2 regions of the Alteromonas nitratireducens genome follow, and region 1 is predicted to be linked to the other one. Evidence: predicted binding sites of a transcription regulator. Region 1 holds the regulator's gene; the other holds the start of a gene.
The links. Region 1 encodes NrdR, which represses ribonucleotide reductase genes. Its sites were predicted from a motif close to AAACACNANATNTNGTGTTT; they were not measured.
Positions count from the first base shown of each region.

Region 2: nrdA (class 1a ribonucleoside-diphosphate reductase subunit alpha) is a predicted target of NrdR. The motif match lies at 2,135-2,154, and genes of this name have one in related genera.

Region 1 covers NZ_JBFNPK010000012.1:81,470-84,891, forward strand. Annotated here, with positions in the region: gene lpxD (UDP-3-O-(3-hydroxymyristoyl)glucosamine N-acyltransferase) at 1-133, shown strand, start outside; gene glyA (serine hydroxymethyltransferase) at 350-1,609, shown strand; gene nrdR (transcriptional regulator NrdR) at 1,663-2,112, shown strand; gene ribD (bifunctional diaminohydroxyphosphoribosylaminopyrimidine deaminase/5-amino-6-(5-phosphoribosylamino)uracil reductase RibD) at 2,138-3,256, shown strand; gene AB1N33_RS11640 (riboflavin synthase) at 3,275-3,422, shown strand, end outside.
Region 2 covers NZ_JBFNPK010000001.1:520,345-523,766, reverse strand. Annotated here, with positions in the region: gene nrdA (class 1a ribonucleoside-diphosphate reductase subunit alpha) at 1-1,898, opposite strand, end outside; gene ubiG (bifunctional 2-polyprenyl-6-hydroxyphenol methylase/3-demethylubiquinol 3-O-methyltransferase UbiG) at 2,359-3,063, opposite strand; gene gyrA (DNA topoisomerase (ATP-hydrolyzing) subunit A) at 3,390-3,422, shown strand, end outside.

The DNA of each region.
Region 1 (3,422 bases):
TACAGAGCCGGGCGTGTATTCGTCAGGGCAACCCGCCATGCCAAACACCGACTGGCGCAAAAATGTAATTCGCCTGCGCCAGATCGACGGTCTGTATCAACGCGTGAAAACACTGGAAAAACAGTCTGGCTAACCAGTAAAGTGGCATGGACATCTGTCAACAAAGGGTGCCATGCCGCAATCAGGTCAACAGACCACAAAGCGGTATACATAGCGCCCAAAATGACTAGAATAGGCAACCAGTCAAAAGTTGCTGTCTGTTGACGTGTCATCAGTTATCAGCAGGCCGGGGCGGGGAACACTCCAACGTCCTTCGCAGGCCAAATCTAACCGCAGTTAAGGAGCCTCCATGTTACCTCGTGAAATGAACATTGCTGACTTTGATCCCGAACTGGCCAGTGCCATGGCAAAAGAAGTTGAGCGCCAGGAACAGCACATTGAGCTGATCGCGTCAGAAAACTACTGCAGCCCCCGGGTCATGGAGGCACAAGGCTCGCAGTTAACCAACAAATACGCGGAAGGCTATCCGGGTAAGCGTTATTACGGCGGTTGCGAGTATGTTGATATTGTTGAGCAACTGGCCATCGACCGTGCAAAGCAGTTGTTTGGTGCTGATTATGCGAACGTTCAGCCGCATTCAGGATCGCAGGCTAACTCTGCGGTATTTATGGCCCTGCTGGAAGCCGGTGACACCGTGCTGGGTATGAGCCTGTCAGAAGGCGGACACCTGACGCACGGTGCCCACGTTAACTTCTCTGGTAAGACCTACAACGCCGTGCAGTACGGTCTGAACCATGACACCGGTGAAATTGATTACGAGCAGGTCGAAGCACTGGCGCTGGAACACAAACCAAAAATGATCATTGGCGGTTTCTCTGCCTACTCTGGCATCGTCGACTGGCAGCGTTTCCGTGCGATCGCAGACAAAGTCGGTGCGTACCTGCTGGTCGATATGGCGCACGTCGCCGGTCTGGTCGCGGCGGGCGTGTATCCTAATCCACTGCCGCACGCGCACGTGGTTACCACCACAACCCACAAAACCCTGGCGGGGCCACGCAGCGGGCTTATTCTGTCGTCCTGTGGTGATGAAACGCTGTATAAGAAGTTTAACAGTGCCGTGTTCCCGGGTAATCAGGGTGGTCCACTGTGTCATGTGATTGCAGCTAAAGCGGTGGCCTTTAAAGAAGCGCTGCAGCCTGAATTCAAAACCTACCAGCAGCAAGTGGTTAAAAACGCCAAGGCAATGGTTGAGGTAATGAAGGCGCGTGGTTATAAAATTGTGTCTGGCGGCACCGAAAATCACCTGTTCCTGCTTGACCTGATCGACAAAGACATCACAGGTAAAGACGCGGACGCTGCGCTTGGCCGAGCTAACATTACCGTTAACAAAAACTCGGTACCTAATGATCCGCGTTCACCGTTTGTGACCAGTGGCCTGCGTATCGGCAGCCCGGCAATTACCCGCCGCGGCTTTGGCGAAGAGGAAGCGCGTCAGGTTGCCACCTGGATGTGTGACGTACTCGACAACATGGGTGACGAAAGTGTTGTTGAACGCGTTAAACAGGAAGTCATTGCACTGTGTGCAAAATTCCCTGTCTACGCGGCATAATGAACTTATCGGCACACCGTCCTGGTGTGCCATTAGCCTAACGAGGACGAACCATGTTTTGCCCCTTCTGTTCTGCGCAGGAAACGAAAGTCATTGATTCCCGGCTGGTCGCGGAAGGACATCAGGTTCGTCGTCGCCGGGAATGCGTCATTTGCCATGAGCGCTTTACTACATTTGAAAGTGCCGAACTGGTGATGCCCCGCGTCATTAAGCGGGATGGTTCCCGTGAACCGTTCAATGAAGAAAAACTCAGGGCGGGTCTGCAACGCGCTCTGGAAAAACGCCCGGTCAGCACAGAAAGTATTGAACAGTGTATTTTGTCGATTAAATCTAAATTGCGGGCAACCGGTGAACGTGAGGTCGAAAGCCAGTTTATCGGCAATCTGATCATGGACGCACTGAAAGAGCTCGACAAAGTCGCATACGTGCGCTTTGCCTCGGTTTACCGTTCATTTGAAGATATCCGCGAGTTCGGTGAAGAAATTGCCCGGCTTGGTGATTAATCCGCCGTCTCCCTTAACGGAGTAAATGTTGACGAATCCTGCTGAACGCGATTATTTCTGGATGGCGAAAGCCATACAACTCGCCCGGCGAGGTCTGTATACCACGTCGCCAAACCCCCGCGTCGGCTGCGTTATTGTTGATAGCACCAATACCCTGATAGGAGAAGGTGCGCATCTTCAGGCAGGCACGGCCCATGCGGAAGTACATGCACTGCAACAGACCGGACAGCGTGCAGCGGGTGCCACGGCTTACGTTACCCTTGAACCGTGCAGCCATTTTGGGCGTACTCCTCCGTGCGCCGATGCATTGGTGAAAGCGGGCGTACAGCGTGTTGTCGTTGCAATGACAGATCCCAATCCTGCGGTCAGCGGCCGCGGAATACAGCGGTTAAAAGACGCGGGCATTGACGTTGTCACTGGCGTGATGACCCGGGAGGCGGCCGCATTAAATCCAGGCTTTATCAAACGCATGACCACCGGAAAACCGCTGGTTACCGTCAAAATGGGGATCAGTCTGGATGGTAAAATTGCGTTATCAAACGGCGTGAGTCAGTGGATTACCGGTCCGGAAGCGCGCCGTGATGTGCAGCGTTTACGGGCCCGCAGTTGTGCCGTTCTGACCGGCGCAGGGACCGTCAGGCATGATAACCCCAGTTTGTTAGTCCGCCCTGAGCAGGCCATGTTTAGCGAATATCCGCTCGACATCATCAGGCAACCTGCCAGGGTAGTGGTAGAAGGCGTTAGCCCGCTGCCTGATGCCCGTCAGTGTTTTGATGACGGCTTCAAAACGTATCTGGTTACGACTGATGCGTCGAGGACCGCGGGTGATGCGACGCCACTGGTTGTAGCGGCGCGAGATGGCAGGCCTGATATCACAGCGCTGGTGCAGAAACTGGGTGACCTGCAGTTTAACGAGGTGCTGGTTGAGGCGGGGCCGGGTCTGGCAGGAGCGCTGCTTGCGGCCGGTGAAGTTGACGAGCTGATCTGCTACCAGGCACCTAAGGTTTTGGGGGATAAGGCGCAGTCAATGCTGATTCTGCCCGACTACAGGACGCTGGACGAGGCACCGCTGTTGACCTTAAAAGACACGCGCAGACTCGGGCAGGACATCAGACTACACTATACTGTCGCATCGCCTGCGTAACGCATAAAAGAGGACCCTATGTTTACCGGAATCATTGAAGCAACTGGCACTATTTCAGCGATGGACCGACGCGGCGAAGATGTTCGCCTTACGGTATCGTCCGGCACGCTTGATATGAGCGATGTTAAACTGGGCGACAGCATTGCCACCAATGGCGTATGTCTTA
Region 2 (3,422 bases), on a different contig from region 1:
TTGGTGGCATTCGAAATCTGTGATGATGTCTCTGACGGCATCAGTGCAGACAATGTGGAATTACGAAGCCCATAGGTTTTGATTTCTTCACGCAGCGCATCCCAGTCGTAGTGGAGCGGCTCCTGGCAGACACTGTCGAGATCTTTCTTATAGGTATCGATAGGCAACAGACCCTGTGCGTAAGTCGTTTCGTTGAACTTCGGACAGGCGCCTTTCTCTTTTGCCAGATTGTTTGACGCTTTCAGCAGATAATACTGCATGGCTTCAAACGTGCGGTGAACCAGACCATTTGCACTGTGATCTGAGTATTTCACACCGTGCTTCGCCAGGTAATAGGCAAAGTTGATAACACCGACGCCTAACGTGCGACGCCCCATCGTGGCATTGTAGGCAGCAGGTACCGGGTAATCCTGGTAGTCAAGCAGACTGTCAAGCGCACGCACCGCCAAATCTGACAACTCTTCAAATTCATCCAGTGATTCAATGGCGCCCAGGTTAAATGCTGACAGCGTACACAGTGCAATCTCACCGTTTTCGTCATTAACATGCTCAAGAGGCTTAGTCGGTAACGCAATTTCCAGACACAGGTTAGATTGACGAACCGGAGCCACTTCAGGGTTGAACGGACTGTGCGTATTACAGTGGTCAACGTTTTGCAGGTAGATACGCCCGGTGCTGGCACGTTCCTGCATGAACAGACTGAACAGCTCCATCGCTTTGATTTGCTTCTTGCGAATGCTGTCGTCGTTTTCGTATTTGACATACAGCTCTTCGAAACGATCCTGATCAGCAAAAAATGCGTCGTACAGACCAGGCACGTCTGACGGGCTGAACAGCGTAATATGCTGGTCTTTCATCATGCGCTGGTACATCAGCTTGTTAAACTGAACACCGTAATCAAGATGACGAACACGGTTCTCTTCTACACCGCGGTTATTCTTCAATACCAGCAGCGATTCAACTTCCATGTGCCAAAGCGGGTAGAACAGGGTCGCTGCGCCACCGCGAACGCCACCCTGCGAGCAACTTTTCACAGCAGTCTGGAAATATTTGTAAAACGGAATACAGCCGGTGTGGAATGCTTCACCGCCGCGAATCGGGCTGCCAAGCGCACGAATACGACCCGCGTTTACACCAATCCCGGCACGCTGGCTTACGTATTTAACTATTGCACTGGCGGTCGCGTTAATCGAATCCAGACTGTCACCGGTTTCAATCAGAACACAGGAGCTGAACTGGCGTGTCGGAGTACGCACACCAGACATAATCGGTGTCGGCAGAGATAACTTGAATGTCGATGCCGCATCGTAGAAACGGCGAACATAATTAAGACGGGTGTCTTTCGGGTAGTTAGCAAACAGACACGCCGCCACCAGTATATACAGGAACTGCGCACTCTCGTAGATGTCTCCGGTTACACGGTTCTGAACCAGATATTTTCCTTCAAGCTGCTTGACTGCGGCGTAGCTGAAATTCATGTCGCGCCAATGGTCGATATAGCTGTCCATTTCAGCGAATTCTTCTGGTGTGTAGTCTTCCAGCAAGTGGTGGTCATATTTGCCCATGTCGACCATGCGGCTGACGTGGTCGTAGAGTTTTGGCGGCTCGAACTCACCATACGCTTTCTTACGCAGGTGAAAGATTGCCAGACGAGCGGCCAGGTACTGATAGTCAGGGGCATCCGTAGAAATCAGGTCTGCCGCTGATTTGATCAGAGTTTCGTGAATTTCGCTGGTTTTGATGCCGTCGTAGAACTGGATTTGAGCTTTGATCTCTACCTGTGATACCGAGACATTTTTCAGGCCTTTCGCTGCCCAGGTAATCACCTTATGAATTTTTTCTAAGTCGATGGCTTCGCGTTCGCCATTTCTTTTTGTGACGTATAAGTTATCGTTCATTGTACTGGCCATTTTATTGTTAGCGCGTGAACCAAAACGTGTTGTCGGAGACTGGCTTACCACCTCGCTGCACCACGAATCGTTTCATTGTTATTTATAAGGATCTGTTTTTATTGCGCCGGATCCTTGCGATCCCGGTTCGCTCTCCCGACAGAAAGGGATGCGACGACTTTCTGGCATCCGTCTTCTGGTACCGCTCGAGATAACCACAAGATAGTGAGGTTTAAGGATTTATGCAACCCAATATCTGGTGGTTATTCGACCACTTAAACACAATTAAAATTAACGTTAGTGGTAACTCACCTAACAGTGGCGGTTGAACCTTCACTATCGGGATTGCAAGACATTTTTAAAAAATGATCCCGCTATAAAATAATTTATTCCAAAAAACGGTTTCTTATGAAGTCACGATATATAGTGGGCGATAAATCATTTAACCACTATATATCGTGTCTGTGAATTACAGCGGGGCGACGGTGTGAAGCAGATAGTTCACATCGACATTACGATCTGACAGATAATAATGCTGACTGATCGGATCCAAATGCAAACCGGTAATGTCCTGCGCAATGAGTCCGGCGTGGTCGGTCATTGCCATCAGTTCTGATGGCTTAAGAAACCGGCTGTGCTGATGAGTGCCTTTGGGTACCAGATTCAGCAGGTATTCCGCGCCGACAATCGCCATCAGGTAAGACTTGATGTTGCGATTCAGCGTAGAGAAAAAAACATGGCCACCGGGTTTAACCAGTCTCGCGCAGGCGGCTACGACGGACGCCGGTTCAGGCACATGCTCGAGCATTTCTAGACAGGTCACAACATCAAACTGACCAGCATGACGGTCAGCATAAGCTTCAGCTGTCGACTGTTCATAGTGCGCCTGAATACCTGATTCAAGACCATGCAGGCGGGCGACTTCAAGCGACGCGTCGGCCATATCAATACCCGTTGCGTCAGCACCGGCAGCGGCCATTGCCTCCGTAAGAATCCCGCCTCCACAGCCAACATCCAGCACCGTTTTTCCTTTGAGGTAACCACAGTGCTGTTCGATGAATTCAAGACGAAGCGGATTGATGTCGTGCAGAGGTTTGAATTCTCCCTGCGGATCCCACCAGCGTGAAGCCAGTTCAGAAAACTTGGTAATTTCCTGGTGATCAACATTGCTCATAATCAGGTTCCAGTGCCCTACATATACTTATGTGCGGTGTGATGACCCACATGCACATATAAATAAAGAGGGCATAACATAGCGCAAAACGCGCCGGAATGTGACGAAAATTCTTGCCACTGGTAGCGACTGCGCGAAAAATAATCACTTACCTGCCGGGATGAAAATCGACCTGATTAAGCGCTACATCTTTTAGTGACACGGTGGTACACTCGGGGTTTATTTATGACCCTCATAATAACAATTCGTCTGCGTTTTTGTTCATGCCAGCCTGGCACGTGCAACGATGACAAACGACAAACCGAGAACAAGGGATTACGCAGTTTATGACTGATAACGCTAAAGAAATTCTCCCCGTA